DNA from 2 places in the Aminobacterium mobile DSM 12262 genome. Region 2 is predicted to be linked to the other one. Evidence: riboswitches for the same ligand, from Rfam matches in the RefSeq annotation. Region 2 holds a riboswitch; the other holds the start of a gene.
What was found. A riboswitch is a leader RNA that binds a small molecule or an ion and turns the genes downstream of it on or off. The one in region 2 is predicted to bind cobalamin.

Region 1 (7,266 bases), on a different contig from region 2:
CTTGCCCATCTAGCGGAGAATCTGAATGAGGTAGTAATCCGTGTTTCTGATCGGGCTGGCGATGGGCAAAAGAAGCTTGGCGATGCAGAAAGTTCTATTCGAGAGCTTGGTAAAGATGTTTTAGGAGTGGCTCAACGATCGGCCTCTCTCTCTGAAAAAGTGGCTTTAATCCAATCTGTGGTTCAAGTTTTGACAGGCATTTCAGATCAGACAAACCTTTTGGCCTTAAATGCTTCCATAGAAGCGGCTAGGGCTGGAGAGGCAGGGCGAGGTTTTGCCGTAGTGGCTGAAGAAGTCCGTAAGCTGGCAGAGGGAAGTCGCAAAGCGGCTCGAGATATAGGGGATAATCTGGAAGAGCTAGTTTCTGAGGTCCAGGGAGCTTCTAACGATGCTTCTGCTATTGTAGAGCGAGTAGAACAAACGGTAGTTCATGTTTCTGATGCTCTACAAGGAGTGGGAGATATTTTGAGCGATATTACAAGTGTTACTGAATCCACTCATCAGGTAGCATCAAGCGCACAGGAGCTTTCTGCTTCATCGCAAGAGTTGGCGACCTCTGCAGAGACTGTTACCAAACTCACTGGTTGCATGAAGAATGGATTCCAGCTTTTAGGGAGGAATGTAGATTCTTTCACGGAATCAGTGGCAGAACTCCTTGCTTTTACTCAGGAAGGCTCAAGTCAAGCCTATACTCTTTTAAAAAATATGGCTCGTGTCCAAGTAATAGAACGATGCGATTTTGCCGAAATTGCCGATGGGGCTATTCAAGCACATAAAGGATGGATCTCTCACCTTAAGGAGTATGTAGACGGAGGGAAATGGGATGTGGAAACAGATCCTACTCGATGTCAATTTGGGATATTCCTTTCCTTTATGGAGAAACCAGAAGTTATTGATGAACACCAGTGGAACGATCTTATGAAATGCCATGAAGAGCTGCATCGTCTCGGACACAGCGTTTTTGATGCTATGGAAGCAGGAAAAATCCAAGATGCTAAAAATGTATGCGCTCAGGCGTTAAAGATAAGCCAGACATTGGTAAAAAGCTTGGAACATATGAGCGCTCTTTGTCGACAGGGAGAAGAGTGTCGAGACTATCGGACAGGTCTTGTTCCTGTCGGGAAATAAGAAAATAAGTGTAAATTGGTAGATCTATAATAAAGTACCTTGGCAAGGGCCGATTTCTTTCTGAGACAGAGAGAGGTCGGCCCTTTTTACATACATATAGAGGGTATTATGATATGATATTTATAAATCCTATCTTTTTAATAGTCTTTTTATAGAGAGAAAAAGGAGTGAAGGAAATAATGGGAAATGAAGAAAGTGCTAAAAAAGTTTCTTTTTCTGTAACAGGTATGACATGCGCAACCTGTGCCAGAATGGTTGAACGATCTCTAAAAAAAGTGGATGGTGTCGTTTTTGCCGGCGTGAATCTTGCCACAGAGACGGCATTTGTTGTTCTTGAGAAGGATGTTCCCATGGAAATTTTAGAAGAAGCTGTTCGTAACGCTGGATATAATGTTTCCTACGAGGCACCGGAAGATCTGGATCGTCGTCGTTACCAGATTGCCCGCAAAAATTTAATTCTCAGCTGGATTCTTACTGTTCCTCTAATGGCTTTCATGTTTGCTCATATGGCAGGTTTTCATATGCCGTGGTTCCCATTGGTCGAGATTTTAGGCGGTGCCATTGTCCTTTTTGGGGCGGGGCACTCTTCTATGCAAGGAGCTTGGATTGCTCTTACACATTCTCATGCGAATATGGATGTCCTCGTCTCTTTGGGAGCTCTCGCTGCATGGGCTACTTCTCTTCTCTCTTTGAGCGGTGTGCATGTAACCTCTTTTGGATCTATTGGAGCAATGATTATTGCTTTACATGTGACCGGTCGTTTTATCGAGTCTCACTTAAGAGATCGGGCTTCCAAGGAGATAAAGGCCTTATTGGAAATTCAAGCTCGAGAAGCACGGGTTCTTAACGAAAATGGTACGGAAATAGCCATTCCTATTGAAGCAGTAAAAGAAGGCTTTACCCTCATTGTTCGTCCAGGAGAAAGAATTCCTGCAGATGGGCGTATTACAGATGGAATCACATCAGTAGATGAATCTATGATTACTGGGGAGTCCTTACCTGTGCAGAAAAAACAAGGTGATAGCGTAACAGGAGGTTCTCTGAACCTTACAGGTCCTTTAAAAGTTCAGGCAACACACGTTGGAGAGGATAGCTTCCTTTCACAGATGATCTCTCTTATTCAGGAAGCCCAAGGGGCAAAAATTCCTATACAGGCCTTTGCCGATCGCGTTACGAACTATTTTGTCCCTGCCGTAGCAACTCTTGCCCTTATAAGTGCTTTTTTCTGGTATTTTGGGGTGGATCGGTTCGGCTTTTTTCTTGATACCGCTGCTCGCTACCTCCCATGGGTTACAACTGTCAGAGATCCCCTCTCTCTTGCCATTTTTGGCTTTATATCCACCATTGTCATTGCTTGTCCCTGTGCCTTGGGGCTTGCCACTCCTATGGCTCTTATTACGGGGACTGGCGCGGCTTCAAGGAAGGGACTTATTATTCGAAATGCTGAAGCCATCCAAACGGCGAAAGAAGTTGGGATTGTGCTCATGGATAAAACAGGGACCCTTACCCAAGGGCATCCTTCTGTTGTAGATATCCAGGTCTCCGAAGAGGATTTAGAGGCTGTTGCGGCATTGGAGCGGCATTCTCTCCATCCCTTGGCGAAAGCTGTAGCAGCAGTGAAAAGAACGGACATAGAACCTAATTCCGTGGAGGAGATTATGGGAGAGGGAGTTAAAGGAACCATACGGGGAGAGGAATACTTTATTGGGAAACCTCAGGATCCTTCAAGGTACAATGAACAGCTTCTGTTGGGGCGTACGGTAGTAGAGGTTCAAAAGGGTGGCGTAGTTGTGGGGTTTCTTGCGATAGAAGATTCTCTTCGGGAGGATGGGGTTCGGGCAGTATCTCATCTGAAGAAGCTTGGCATTGTTCCTGTAATGGTGACAGGAGATAATGAAAGGACTGCGCAAGCGGTTGCCAAGCAAGTAGGAATTAATGAAGTTTATGCCGGAGTTCGGCCGGGAGAAAAATTGGATATATTGAGAAGATATCAAGCTATGGGGCGAAAGGTTCTTATGGTTGGAGATGGGATGAATGATGCGGCAGCATTAAAGGGCGCAGACATTGGCGTAGCTATTGGCTCTGGCACCGATCTTGCCATTGACAGCGCAGATATGGTAGTAGTGAAAGGTGGAGTTTCTGCTATTGTTGATGCCATCCATATCTCAAGGCAAACTTTTACGGTTATTCGTCAAAATCTTTTCTGGGCTTTCGCCTATAATATTATTGCTATTCCTTTAGCTATGGGGGCCCTGCTCCATCCTGCAATTGCTGAAACAGCTATGGCGTTTAGTTCCATCTCTGTTATTTTGAATTCCATGCGGATTCGTTCCTAAAAGATCCCGTTACAAGAGTCAAAAGAATATATGGACAAAGCTTCCTTTGCCCACTTAAAAGTTAGAAGAGACCGCCTTTTTAGGCGGTCTCTGTATTTTCTACACTAGCAATGACCGTGACAGCCTGAACAGCCTCCGCCGCACCCGCTGCACCCACCATTACGGAGAGCATCGATAGCGGGTACGAATACATCAAGAATATCTTCCAGGTCATTCACCCCTTCATCAGCATCGGTGAGACCAAAAGCTTCTTTTATTGCAGGAACTGTATCGGCACCATCTACAATAGCCTGTACTATGTCACGGAGCGTAATGTCTTTCGACGTAATGACCACAGTTTCTCCAGGAACCATACCCCAGTCCATATTCTTTACCTCCTTATAGAAAACATGGTGGTATTGTAAAGGAAAAGAAGGAAAAAATAAATAGAATATTTTCAGGCTCTCCTTTCCTGTATGACTCCTTTGTTTCCATGAATGTGAAGGGTTTTTAGGCTCGGTTGTTTTTATCTTTTTTATCTCAAAAATATTATTAATAAGGGATAATTTTTTATGAAAAAAAGAAAAATGCTTTTAAAAAATAAATTGTATTGACTTTTTTGTCGAATAGAGTGTAAAGTAATAAATACAATAAAACTTCAGCAGGTGTACGGGAAGTCCGGTGAAAAACCGGCGCGGACCCGCCACTGTGTGCTTGATGATGGGACCATATACCACTGGAAAGAGTTCTTTTCTGGGAAGGGGGGCCCAAAGAGTGAGAGCAAGCCAGGAGACCGGCCTGATGAAGAGATGCAAGTTCCCGCGAGGATTCGGGAAGGCTTGTGGAAAAGCCTCTCTTAAAAGATAAAGGGGCAATTTCGCTTTTAAACTCTTAGCCTTTAATGGCCGTCCTCGGGGGACGGCCATTTTTTATTATAGGAGGATGAGAGTTATGAAGCGGGAGCACGTGGATTTGTTCCAGAACTCCGTAAACCCAAGTAGGTTTACTTTGCTTGAGCAGACGGTAAATGCGCTGGAAGCAAATGGCACATCTCTTCCAGAAGAATATACACGCAGCACCATCCTTTCTCCCATAGATCGATACATTTCCTATGTGAATGGATGTTTGAACAGGGACGGAAATATTGTGATTTCCGCAGATTTTCTTGAGAATTCGCGCTTACTCATTAACACATTGCGGAAAGATATTGAGGCTATTTCTGTTCCTCACGAAGAAGACCTCCAACTCAAGGGCAGAGAAAAGGCTCTCTTTGTTGAAGCTCACCTCAATCTTATCAATGCTGCTCGAGATTGGATGAGCGCTGTTGCTTCGGAGTCTTCAAGCGAGACAATAAAGATCTATCTTTTATATTGCCGAGCCTGCCTCCGTTCTTTGAGGCTTTTAGAACCTTTATGGTGTAGTCGTGAAAAGGAGGCCATCGCATAATGAATTGTCAGAACCATCCCCTTTCTCCTCTTTTTGCTCCACGTAGCATTGCTATTGTAGGAGCGTCTGCCAATCTTGATAGCCTTACTGGGCGTACGGTTAAAGCGTTACAACGTTTCGGATATGATGGGACTATCTACCCCGTTAATCCCAAATACGACACGGTAGGAGGTCTCCCCTGCTATAAAGATTTAGCTCATATCCCTACTTCAACTGATGTGGCTCTTATTAGTGTCAAGGCCCATCTTGTCCCATCTATTCTTCGAACATGCGTTCAAAAAGATATTCATCATGTGATTATTTATTCCTCTGGTTTTGCTGAAGCTGGCGATGGGTCTCTCCAAAAAGAAATGATGGATGTTGCTCGTGGAGGAAATATCCGCATTCTGGGGCCTAACTGTCAAGGGCTTCTGAACCTCTCTGAAGGAATACCCCTCACTTTCTCGGGAGCTCTTTACAATGCAGAACCTCCAGCGCCTGGACACGTGGCCTTTGTTTCTCAAAGCGGAGCGTTTGGTTTTTCTTCTTTTGGTGTGGGGCTTGATTATGGCGTTCGATATCGATATGTGGTGACGACAGGGAATCAAGCTGACATCGACGCTGTAGAGTGTGCCGGATATGTTATTACCGATCCGGAAGTTCGCCTTCTCATGATGTATCTTGAAGGCATTGAAAACGGGGAACGCTTTCTGGAACTGGTTCGAGAAGCGAGAGAACGAGATATTGCAGTAGCCGTATTAAAGGCGGGGCGTTCCCCCTCTGCTCAAAAAGCTGCGCGTAGCCATACGGCAGCTCTTACGGGAGATGACGCTGTCTGGAACGCAATTTTTGCCCAATATGGTGTTATTCCCTTAAAAGACATGGACGATATTATTGGCATAGGGCAGCTTTTTGGTGCTGCTCCTCGTACTGCTGGTGATAAGGCTGCTATTCTTACTACTTCTGGTGGTGCTGGTATTGTTATGGCTGATTGTCTTAGTGATTTAAAAATGAAGGTCCCCGAGTTTTCAAATCAAACTCGTCAGGAAATTGGGGAGGCGATTCCCTCTTTTGGTGCCTCGAGAAACCCAGTGGATATGACAGTTCAGATTTCAGAAAAGCCGGATAATTTTCGTCACGTTCTTAATGCGGCTCTTCATGACCCTAATATAGACATGGTAATCACCGCTCTCTCCATGATTGTTGGCGATGCTGGGGCTCTGATGGCAGATGAGTTGATTAAGAGCTACCAGAACACAAATAAGCCTCAAGCAGCAGTATGGATGATTGACAACGATCATGGGGGAGCCTTTATTGAGCGTCTCAAAGCATCTGGTTTCCCTATATTTCAAAGTTTCAGACAGTGTGCACGAGCTTTGAAGGCTTTAAGAAATTGGGAGAATCGACTCCCCTTCCCTGTCACGAAAGTAGCGTATCGAGATCCTATATTGCGCTCTTTCCCTCCTAAATTGACAGAGTACGATGCAAAGCGATTGCTGGATAGATATCATATTCCTGTAACAAAGGAACGGCTTTGTCGCGATATGGAGGAGGCTTTTGATGCGGCGGAAGAAATTGGTTTCCCCGTGGCGCTCAAAGGTATGTCTGCAGAAATTTTTCATAAAACGGAAGCTGATATTGTTACATTGGATATTCGTTCTTTTGATGAAATGCGCCATGCTTTGAAACGGACGAGAGAAAATTTAAAAAAACATGTTTCAGATCATGAGATACAAGGGTTTCTCGTTCAGGAAATGGTAAAAGGTGGCATGGAGTGTATTGTGGGAGTAAAGCGAGATCCGGTTTTTGGCCCTATTGTAGCCGTAGGTTTAGGGGGTATTTATGTAGAGGTGCTCAGTGACGTATCTCTTCGTCATGCCCCGGTAGATGAAAAAGAAGCACTCTGTATGATAAAGAAGCTGAAAGGGTACGGTTTCCTCTCAGGAGCGAGGGGACAGCGGCATAGAGATGTGGAGGCGTTGGCGAAAATTGTAAGTAAGGTTTCCCAATTGGCATGCATAGAAGAAGATTTACTAGAGCTCGATATCAATCCTGTTTTCGTCATGCCTGAAGGAGAAGGAGCAGTAGCCGCAGATGCTCTTGTAATTCGGCGAAATGGATATTGAAAGGAGGCCGCTTTCCCCTCAAGGCACGTAGACAATATAGTGTAGCTTGCAAGACTATGTAGTTGCCATCATTACCCATTTGTTCAGCACCCCGAATGTTAGATTTCAAATCTAACATTTGGGGTGTACTTTTCTAAAGATCCTGCCTTTTTTTGGTTTATCCGGGATTTAACGGTATAATATATTAATGTCAAACTATATAAACAAATATAAATATATGAAGGAGGAATGATCAGTGGCCTGTGCTCCCGTTTACGAAACAAGGCCGGTAC
Region 2 (7,266 bases):
AATAAGCGCTGACCAAGGGCTCTGCAAAAAAGGTGGGGTTGGCTCTGGACATGGAGAATTGCCCTCCGTCTTCGAGCTTTCATCTGTAACAATAAAAAAGCGCGTACACCCCCAATACCCTCTAATCAGCCGTAGAAAAGGAGAAGAAGGAACTGTAACCCTTCTCGCTCATGTGCATAAAGGAGATCTCATAACAGTACGTATAGAGAAATCCAGCTCCTATTCGCGACTTGATCAGGCCGCATTGACTGCCATTAAACAATGGCTTTTTACTGAAGATTTAACAGGAACTGTGAGAGTCCCCGTCATTTTTTCCCTCAAAGATTAATGGGGAACTTTATTAAAATATTCATCTAAAAGCTCTAAGGTTTTCGCAAGGGAGGAGACCCTTCTCTCCCCCATCTCGGGGAAAGAAAGATCCCAAAAAGGATCTACCCCGCTACGTATAAAGATAGAAACTTTCGCTTTTTCAGGAGGAACTAACGTATATTCTTTTCTCTTCAATGCTCGGCAAGTCCAAAAAAGTTCATTAGACGTACCTGTTACAGCAACAAAACGCCCAGAACTTCCCTTTCCGTTTCCGTTTAACTTCCATTCCCCCGTTCCTATATCAAAATGAATATTCTCTGTTGAAAAGACAGAAGAAATTGCTCCCGCAAGAACCAAATCCTCAGGAACACCTGAGAAAGAAATTCCTTCTGGGGATAATAACCAAAGACGATCGGCAAAACGTAAGGCTAAGTCTATGTCATGAAGGGACAAAATGATCCCTTTCTTCTCATACCAGGCATAGTTTCGCAAAAGAGATAAGAGCTCCACTTTGCGAGGCAAATCTAAAAAAGCCGTCGGTTCATCAAGCAAAAGAATAGGTGTTGTCTGAGCCAAAGCTCTAGCAATAAGGACCCGCTGGCTTTCTCCATCGCTCAATTCGGAAAAGAGTCGGCGAGAAAGATGCCATGCCTGCATCTGCTCCAAAGATGCACGTATAATGTCGTGATCACTCTGCTCCAATTCACCACGCCAATTTGTATAAGGATAGCGTCCCAGTGAGACAAGCTCAAAAGCGGTGAGTCCCTGAACATCTGGACGGCCAGCCATTACAAAACTCATTAAGGCTGATCGCTGCACGTAAGAAAGGGTCTTTATGTTGTGCTGCTTTATCTGCAAAATCCCAGACAGAGGTTTAAGAATTCCTGCAAGTGTTTTCAAGAGTGTAGTTTTTCCTGCACCATTAGGGCCTACTAAACAAACGATCTCCCCAGGCCACAGAGTAAAAGACATATGTTGAGCAACTGGTGCGGAATATCCCTTTTTTACAGGATAACCAATGGTAAGATCTTCCACAGTAAGGAGAGGAGGATGGACAGTATCCATGCTACATCTCCTCCTTCCTTCTACTCCGAAAGACAACCCATACCACAACAGGAGCTCCTATAAGAGATGTAACAGCATTAAGAGGTAGAACGATAGAGCTACCAGGGACATGGGCTATAAAATCAGCGCAAAGAGCAAGATTCCCACCGACTAACGCACAAGCTGGTACTAAAAAACGATGGTCGGCGCTCTTAAATGCGCCCCGACATAGATGAGGAACTGCTACCCCCAGAAAAGCAATTGGACCGCAAAAAGCTGTGACACTTCCCGCCAAGAAAGACGTTAGGGCTATGAGGAGGATACGAACCCTCTTTACAGGGACTCCCATGGTAGATGCGTATGACTCTCCCAAGAGTAGAGCGTTGAGAGGTTTTGCCATAATAAAAGCTGCGCCAGAACCAAGAATAGAAGCAGGTACTAACAAAGAAAGCTGCCCCCAGGACACAGAGGAAAAACTTCCAAAACTCCACGCTACAAATTGTTGAATACGTTCTGGAGTACTGAAATGAATTAAGACGCTCACCAAAGCACTCACTGCATATCCAAACATGAGACCTAAAATAAGAAGAGTAGTATTATCCTTAATTTTACCTGCTACAGCCAACATGGCCATCATAATAAGACAGCTACCCAACCACGCCGCACCAGCAAGTCCTACATTAGCCAAAGACCCAGCTATTAAAGTGGCCATTGCTACACCCAGACTCGCTCCGCCGTTAATACCAAGGATAAAGGGACCGGCTAAAGGATTTTGAAAAAGGGTTTGCATCCCTAAACCTGACACAGAGAGAGCTCCTCCAGCAAAAAATGCAGTAAGGGCCCGAGGAAATCTTAATTCCATAACTATTACTCGCCACTCCTCAGAGACCCTTTCACTCCCTAAAAGACTTTGTAAAAGAGCCGAAAAGGGGATAGAAACAGATCCTAAAGAAAGGGTAAGAGCTACCAAAATTACACCGATCCCAAGGAGCGCCACAAAAAGAAACATCTGGCGATATTTCATGGTATATTCCTCTCTGACAATTGATGATAAAAAAAGAGCTCGTGGTTTGGCAGTAAATGAGGATGTAAAATAGCAATTAAATCTTCTAAAATCAAGTCTGGGCGCATGATGCCCTGCTGATAATAATCGTTAGCTCCACTTTTCGTCACACGAGCATTATTATTATAAATTCTTCTTTCCTTGAAGGGACGAAACGTTTCATAACGGGGATCTTCAGTTATAGCGTCCTCTAAGCTTTGCCATGAAGAAGCGTTAATCCAAAAATCACAGGAGATAGCTCGTTCTAACACATTTTCAAAATCTATGGGGACCCCTCCCCGCTGATTAAGGTCAGACCAAAGATAGCGGCCTCCTGCATCACGAAGCAAGTAAGCAGGCCAGCTTCGTCCTCCTGGAACATACCATGTCCCGCCAATAGCTGCATTTGCCATAACTGTAGGGCGTTCCTTCGTCATATCCCGCACTTTTTGTACGAGAGAGTTATATTGTTCAGCAACTCGCCGAAAAAAAGCATCTGCCTCCCCTTCTTCGCCCAGGAACAAACCCACGAATTTAATCCATTCTGCCATACCGAGAGGTTCTTCTTCCAAATAATCTGACGCAATAACAAGGGGGACTCCAAGTTGCCGTAACCGATCCGCAGCCTCTTTCTCTGTTGCCGTATACGCATAAACAAAAACGACATCCGGGCGTAAAGAAAGAATTTTTTCCACGTCGAGGCGCAATCCTGCCCCTGCATCAGCAGCTACGTCAGGGAGATCAGAGTTACGAATAACGTTGGAATATACATATCGTTTCCCTCCCACCCCCACAAATACATCCGCTCCGCCAAGTTCCTCTATAAAAGGGAGCATGGTCATGGATGTGGTAATAACTCGTCGAACTGGGACATGTACAATTGGCAAATGGGCAAGCCTTTCAGGGATAGAGGCCCCCTGTGATACGAGAAGATACTGTTGCCCTTCCCGGGCTCCAGCCCAAGGTTGGACGACAGTGACTATGCTATATCCCTCTTCTCTGCTCACCTTAAAACCTTTAGCATATTGAAGTTCCATAGAAGAGGCGAAAGAAGGGACGGGATACAAAAGGACAAAACCCCATACCCAAAGTAAAACATTAAAGAGATTCCATTTAATTTTTTTCATATTTTTCACAAAAGAGTTCCTCTTAGTAGATTTTTTTATTGTAAGATATGTATAATAGTAAATGTGCGATTAGGTCAATTCCAATTATCGCTATCATTGCCTACAAAATCAAATAGGGATCTATGTTTTCCAGCTTCGGGAATCTGGTGTGAAACCAGAACGGCCCCGCCACTGTAACAGAGACAAACTCGTAATACCACTGGGAAAACTGGGAAGGTACGAGGGAGGATGAACTGGAGTCAGGAGACCGGCTGGAAGACAAGAGTCATTATCATGCGAGGGCGTGGTGTGATGACTATCTTCCTAGCCTTATACATGGCGAGAAGAGGTTGTCGTGTCAACCTTGCTTCTCGCCATTTTTATATTTTTAGGGGGGACTATGGTGGTTAAGAAGAAAGGACTCATTGCGGCGTGCATGGCTGCGACTTTTGTCTTTATGGCAGGAGCGGCAATAGGAGCAGAAAAAGTCTACGATGCTCCTGAGGAAATAGTTACAGGGAGTAGATTGGCGACAAGCCTGGAAGAAGTTCCAGCTCCAACCTACGTTATTACCCGTGACCAAATTGAAAGAAGCGGATCCAGAGATTTAGCAACCATTCTTGAACAGAATGTACCGGGAATTTATGTAAAGCAAAAGACTGGTCATTCGAATAACTCTCAAATTTCTATGAGAGGGTACGTAACTGAAGTGCTTGTTTTAGTTGATGGCGTTCCCTATTACCGCTCATCCCATGGAGCTGGCGCTGCCTCTGTTGATTTTCGAGATTTCCCGATTTCCAACATTGAGCGCATTGATGTAGTCAAAGGAACTGGCTCAGCTACTTATGGTTCCATGGCTGCCGGTGGTGTTATTAATATAATTACCCGGAAAGCCACGGAGGGAATAACTATAGAAGGAGAGGTCGGTCCTAATGACTGGCGACGGTACTTTGTCCAAGGAGAGGGTGCTGGAGAAAAAATCAATGCTGGCATCTGGTATTCCCACAAAGAAGAAGGAGAGCATCGCTTACTTGAACAGACCGAAAAAATCTACAATGCCCTCGACTATAAAGAAAATGCTTACGGCGTAACTCTCAATGGCAAAGACTGGAATTTTAAAAGTGAAACAGGGGAATTTAAGAACACATATGAAACTCCGGGCTGGATGGTCCCAGTAGATATTAACAAAGAGAAAGGACAATATCAGCGACATTCTTTCCGTTACAACGGGAACAGCTACTATGTGTTGATGGGTTATAACGACCAGAGATATTATATCCAGCAAAATCAAGATAACTATTACAAAGATCGGGCTTTTACTACGGAGTTTGGGAAACGAAGCCAATGGGGCGCTACTCTTGCTTCATGGGGAATGACATATAGAAAAGAAGAAACAACATACAGACCATCTACTTTTGACCCTGAAATAAACCAGGATCGGACAAATTACGCCCCCTTTGTAGAACTCTCTCGTCCTTTTGGCGATGTTATCGGAACCCTTGGATTACGATACGAAATATGGCGCCAGGATAACGCAGACAACTATAATGAACTCATGCCCAAAATGACCCTTCAACTTCCGCTCAACAACAACACTGCCTGGTATATTTCTGCCGGGCGTTTCTTCGCTATGCCTAGCATGTATGAACTTCATGCAAATGGTCCATGGGGAACTAAAGGGAATCCCAACCTCAAGCCAGAAAAAGGATGGAATTATGATCTGGGAATAAAAGGAGCAAATGACTCTGGGAATTGGGGCCTCGGAATCTTTTACTCTAATATGAAAGATAAAATCATCTGGCGCAGTAACACCTATGAAAATATGGACGACTTTAGATCTTATGGAGTTGAAGCTAGTCACAAATGGAATCTTTCAGAGAAATGGAGTTTCGGTCTTTCTGGAACGTGGCAAAAAGCTCAGGAGAAAAAAGGGAATGCTGGAAACTGGGAAAATAGCTACGGCTTGCCGGAATGGCAATTTATGTCTTCTCTCACATATCACAACGGTCCATGGACAACTGGAATAAACTGTAGCTTCGTCGCCAACCGATCTACAACCCCTGCTCAAAAGGATTGGACAGGAAAACTTTATAATCCCGGCGACGACTATTTCCAGACAGATATTTTCACTGAGTGGAAATCTGGTGATCATACAGTCCGCTTAAGCTGCTATAACCTCTTTGATGAAGAGTTTACATATAATTCTGCCGGTTGGAATTATTACGGCCCCGAACGAAGCGTTTACCTCACATGGCGATATAGCTTCTAGCTCTTCAGGCGGGGGAAACCCCGCCTTTTTTAATTCCCTTAAGTGTCGTTGTTCTCATGTATCTCTTGTTTACTTATTCCCGACACGACTGGAACAAAGCGACAGTAGTCATACCAATTCTCTAACCATAGCCCCTCTCCCTTCTTCTCCATTACCAATAGACGCTGCAACCCTGGTTCTATTGAAAGGGGCAAAACTATTCGCCCCCCCATAGCAAGTTGTTCTTGCCACGGTTCTTCCACTATATCTGCCGCTGCCGTCACAAGGATTCCATCATATGGAGCTTTCGGAGCATATCCCTGTCGACCATCAGCAACAACGACCATTACGGAATATCCGAGCTGCGAAAGCACCTCTTCGGCCCTCTGTGCTAAAAATTCTATGCGTTCAAGAGAGACAACTGAGGCACCCATTTCCGCCAAAATAGCTGCTTGATATCCAGAACCTGTGCCTACCTCTAATACGCTCATTCCTTTAGATACTCTCAAAAGTTCCGTCATACGAGCAACCATATACGGTTGAGATATAGTTTGATTTTTACCAATGGGAAGAGGGGCATCAAAATAAGCAAGAGAAATATATTCGGGAAAAACAAAAAGATGTCTTGGAACTCGTTTCATCGCAGCAAGAACATGTTTATCTCTCACTCCACGACTCTCTATTTGAGTTGCTACCATAAAATCAGCTTCTTTACGCCAATCAAGATGTGTCATGAACGCCACCCCCCTTGTGGAAATCTACTTTACCTTGCCATGACAAGAGCAGGAGCATTACAATAAGCACGATTGAAAGAAATGATGGAGGGACATATGAATGCATGAAGAAACAATACATATCCGTTTTTTTGAAGTGAATGGACAAGGGCAACTTAAATTAGGCCCCATTTTTAACTATCTTCAGGACATGGCCGATAAAGATGCCTCCCGAATGAACATCTCAATACCACAACTCATGGAGAAAGGGTATACATGGGTGCTTCATCGATACCACCTCGAAATGATACGATACCCAAAACTTGACGAAAGTCTCGTAATTCGCACGTGGCATTCCCCATTAAAGAACCTCTACTCTCTACGAGCTTTTGAGATTCGCACTCAATCTGGAGAAGCCCTCGGGAAAGCCGTAACATCTTGGATTATTATAGACTATAAAAGCCACAAACCGGTACGTCTTGACCGTCATGTCTCTTCCGAATACTATGAAGAAGTAGTTCCTTTTGAGTTCTCTTTTTCACCAATACCGCCTTTAAAACATATAGATTTAGAAGAGTCTTTTCCCGTCCGAATGCGGGATCTGGACATTAATAATCATGTAAACAACGCTGTATATGTAGAATGGGCTGCAGAAACAGTACCCACTGAAGTTTTGCAAACACAGAGGCCGGTGACGATAAACGTTATTTTTAAGGAACAACTCATGTATGGAGATGCTGCTATTGTACAAACCCAAAGGCAAAAAGCTTCAAACTCTTTTGACCATATTATTACCCGACAATC

Region 1: it holds a riboswitch for cobalamin, as region 2 does, so the genes downstream of both, K360_RS0100855 (hypothetical protein) here and K360_RS0109960 (TonB-dependent receptor plug domain-containing protein) in region 2, are expected to answer to the same signal.

Annotation. Positions count from the first base shown of each region.
Region 1 is NZ_JAFZ01000001.1:163,318-170,583, forward strand. It holds gene K360_RS0100835 (methyl-accepting chemotaxis protein) at 1-1,128, shown strand, start outside; gene K360_RS0100840 (heavy metal translocating P-type ATPase) at 1,308-3,464, shown strand; gene K360_RS0100845 (hypothetical protein) at 3,569-3,829, opposite strand; cobalamin riboswitch at 4,090-4,259, shown strand; gene K360_RS0100855 (hypothetical protein) at 4,395-4,889, shown strand; gene K360_RS0100860 (acetate--CoA ligase family protein) at 4,889-6,994, shown strand; gene K360_RS0100865 (M20 family metallo-hydrolase) at 7,230-7,266, shown strand, end outside.
Region 2 is NZ_JAFZ01000004.1:66,166-73,431, forward strand. It holds gene K360_RS11130 (energy transducer TonB) at 1-328, shown strand, start outside; gene K360_RS0109945 (ABC transporter ATP-binding protein) at 325-1,374, opposite strand; gene K360_RS0109950 (iron ABC transporter permease) at 1,376-2,377, opposite strand; gene K360_RS0109955 (ABC transporter substrate-binding protein) at 2,374-3,522, opposite strand; cobalamin riboswitch at 3,636-3,792, shown strand; gene K360_RS11375 (hypothetical protein) at 3,751-3,912, shown strand; gene K360_RS0109960 (TonB-dependent receptor plug domain-containing protein) at 3,902-5,770, shown strand; gene K360_RS0109965 (protein-L-isoaspartate(D-aspartate) O-methyltransferase) at 5,809-6,483, opposite strand; gene K360_RS0109970 (acyl-[acyl-carrier-protein] thioesterase) at 6,584-7,266, shown strand, end outside.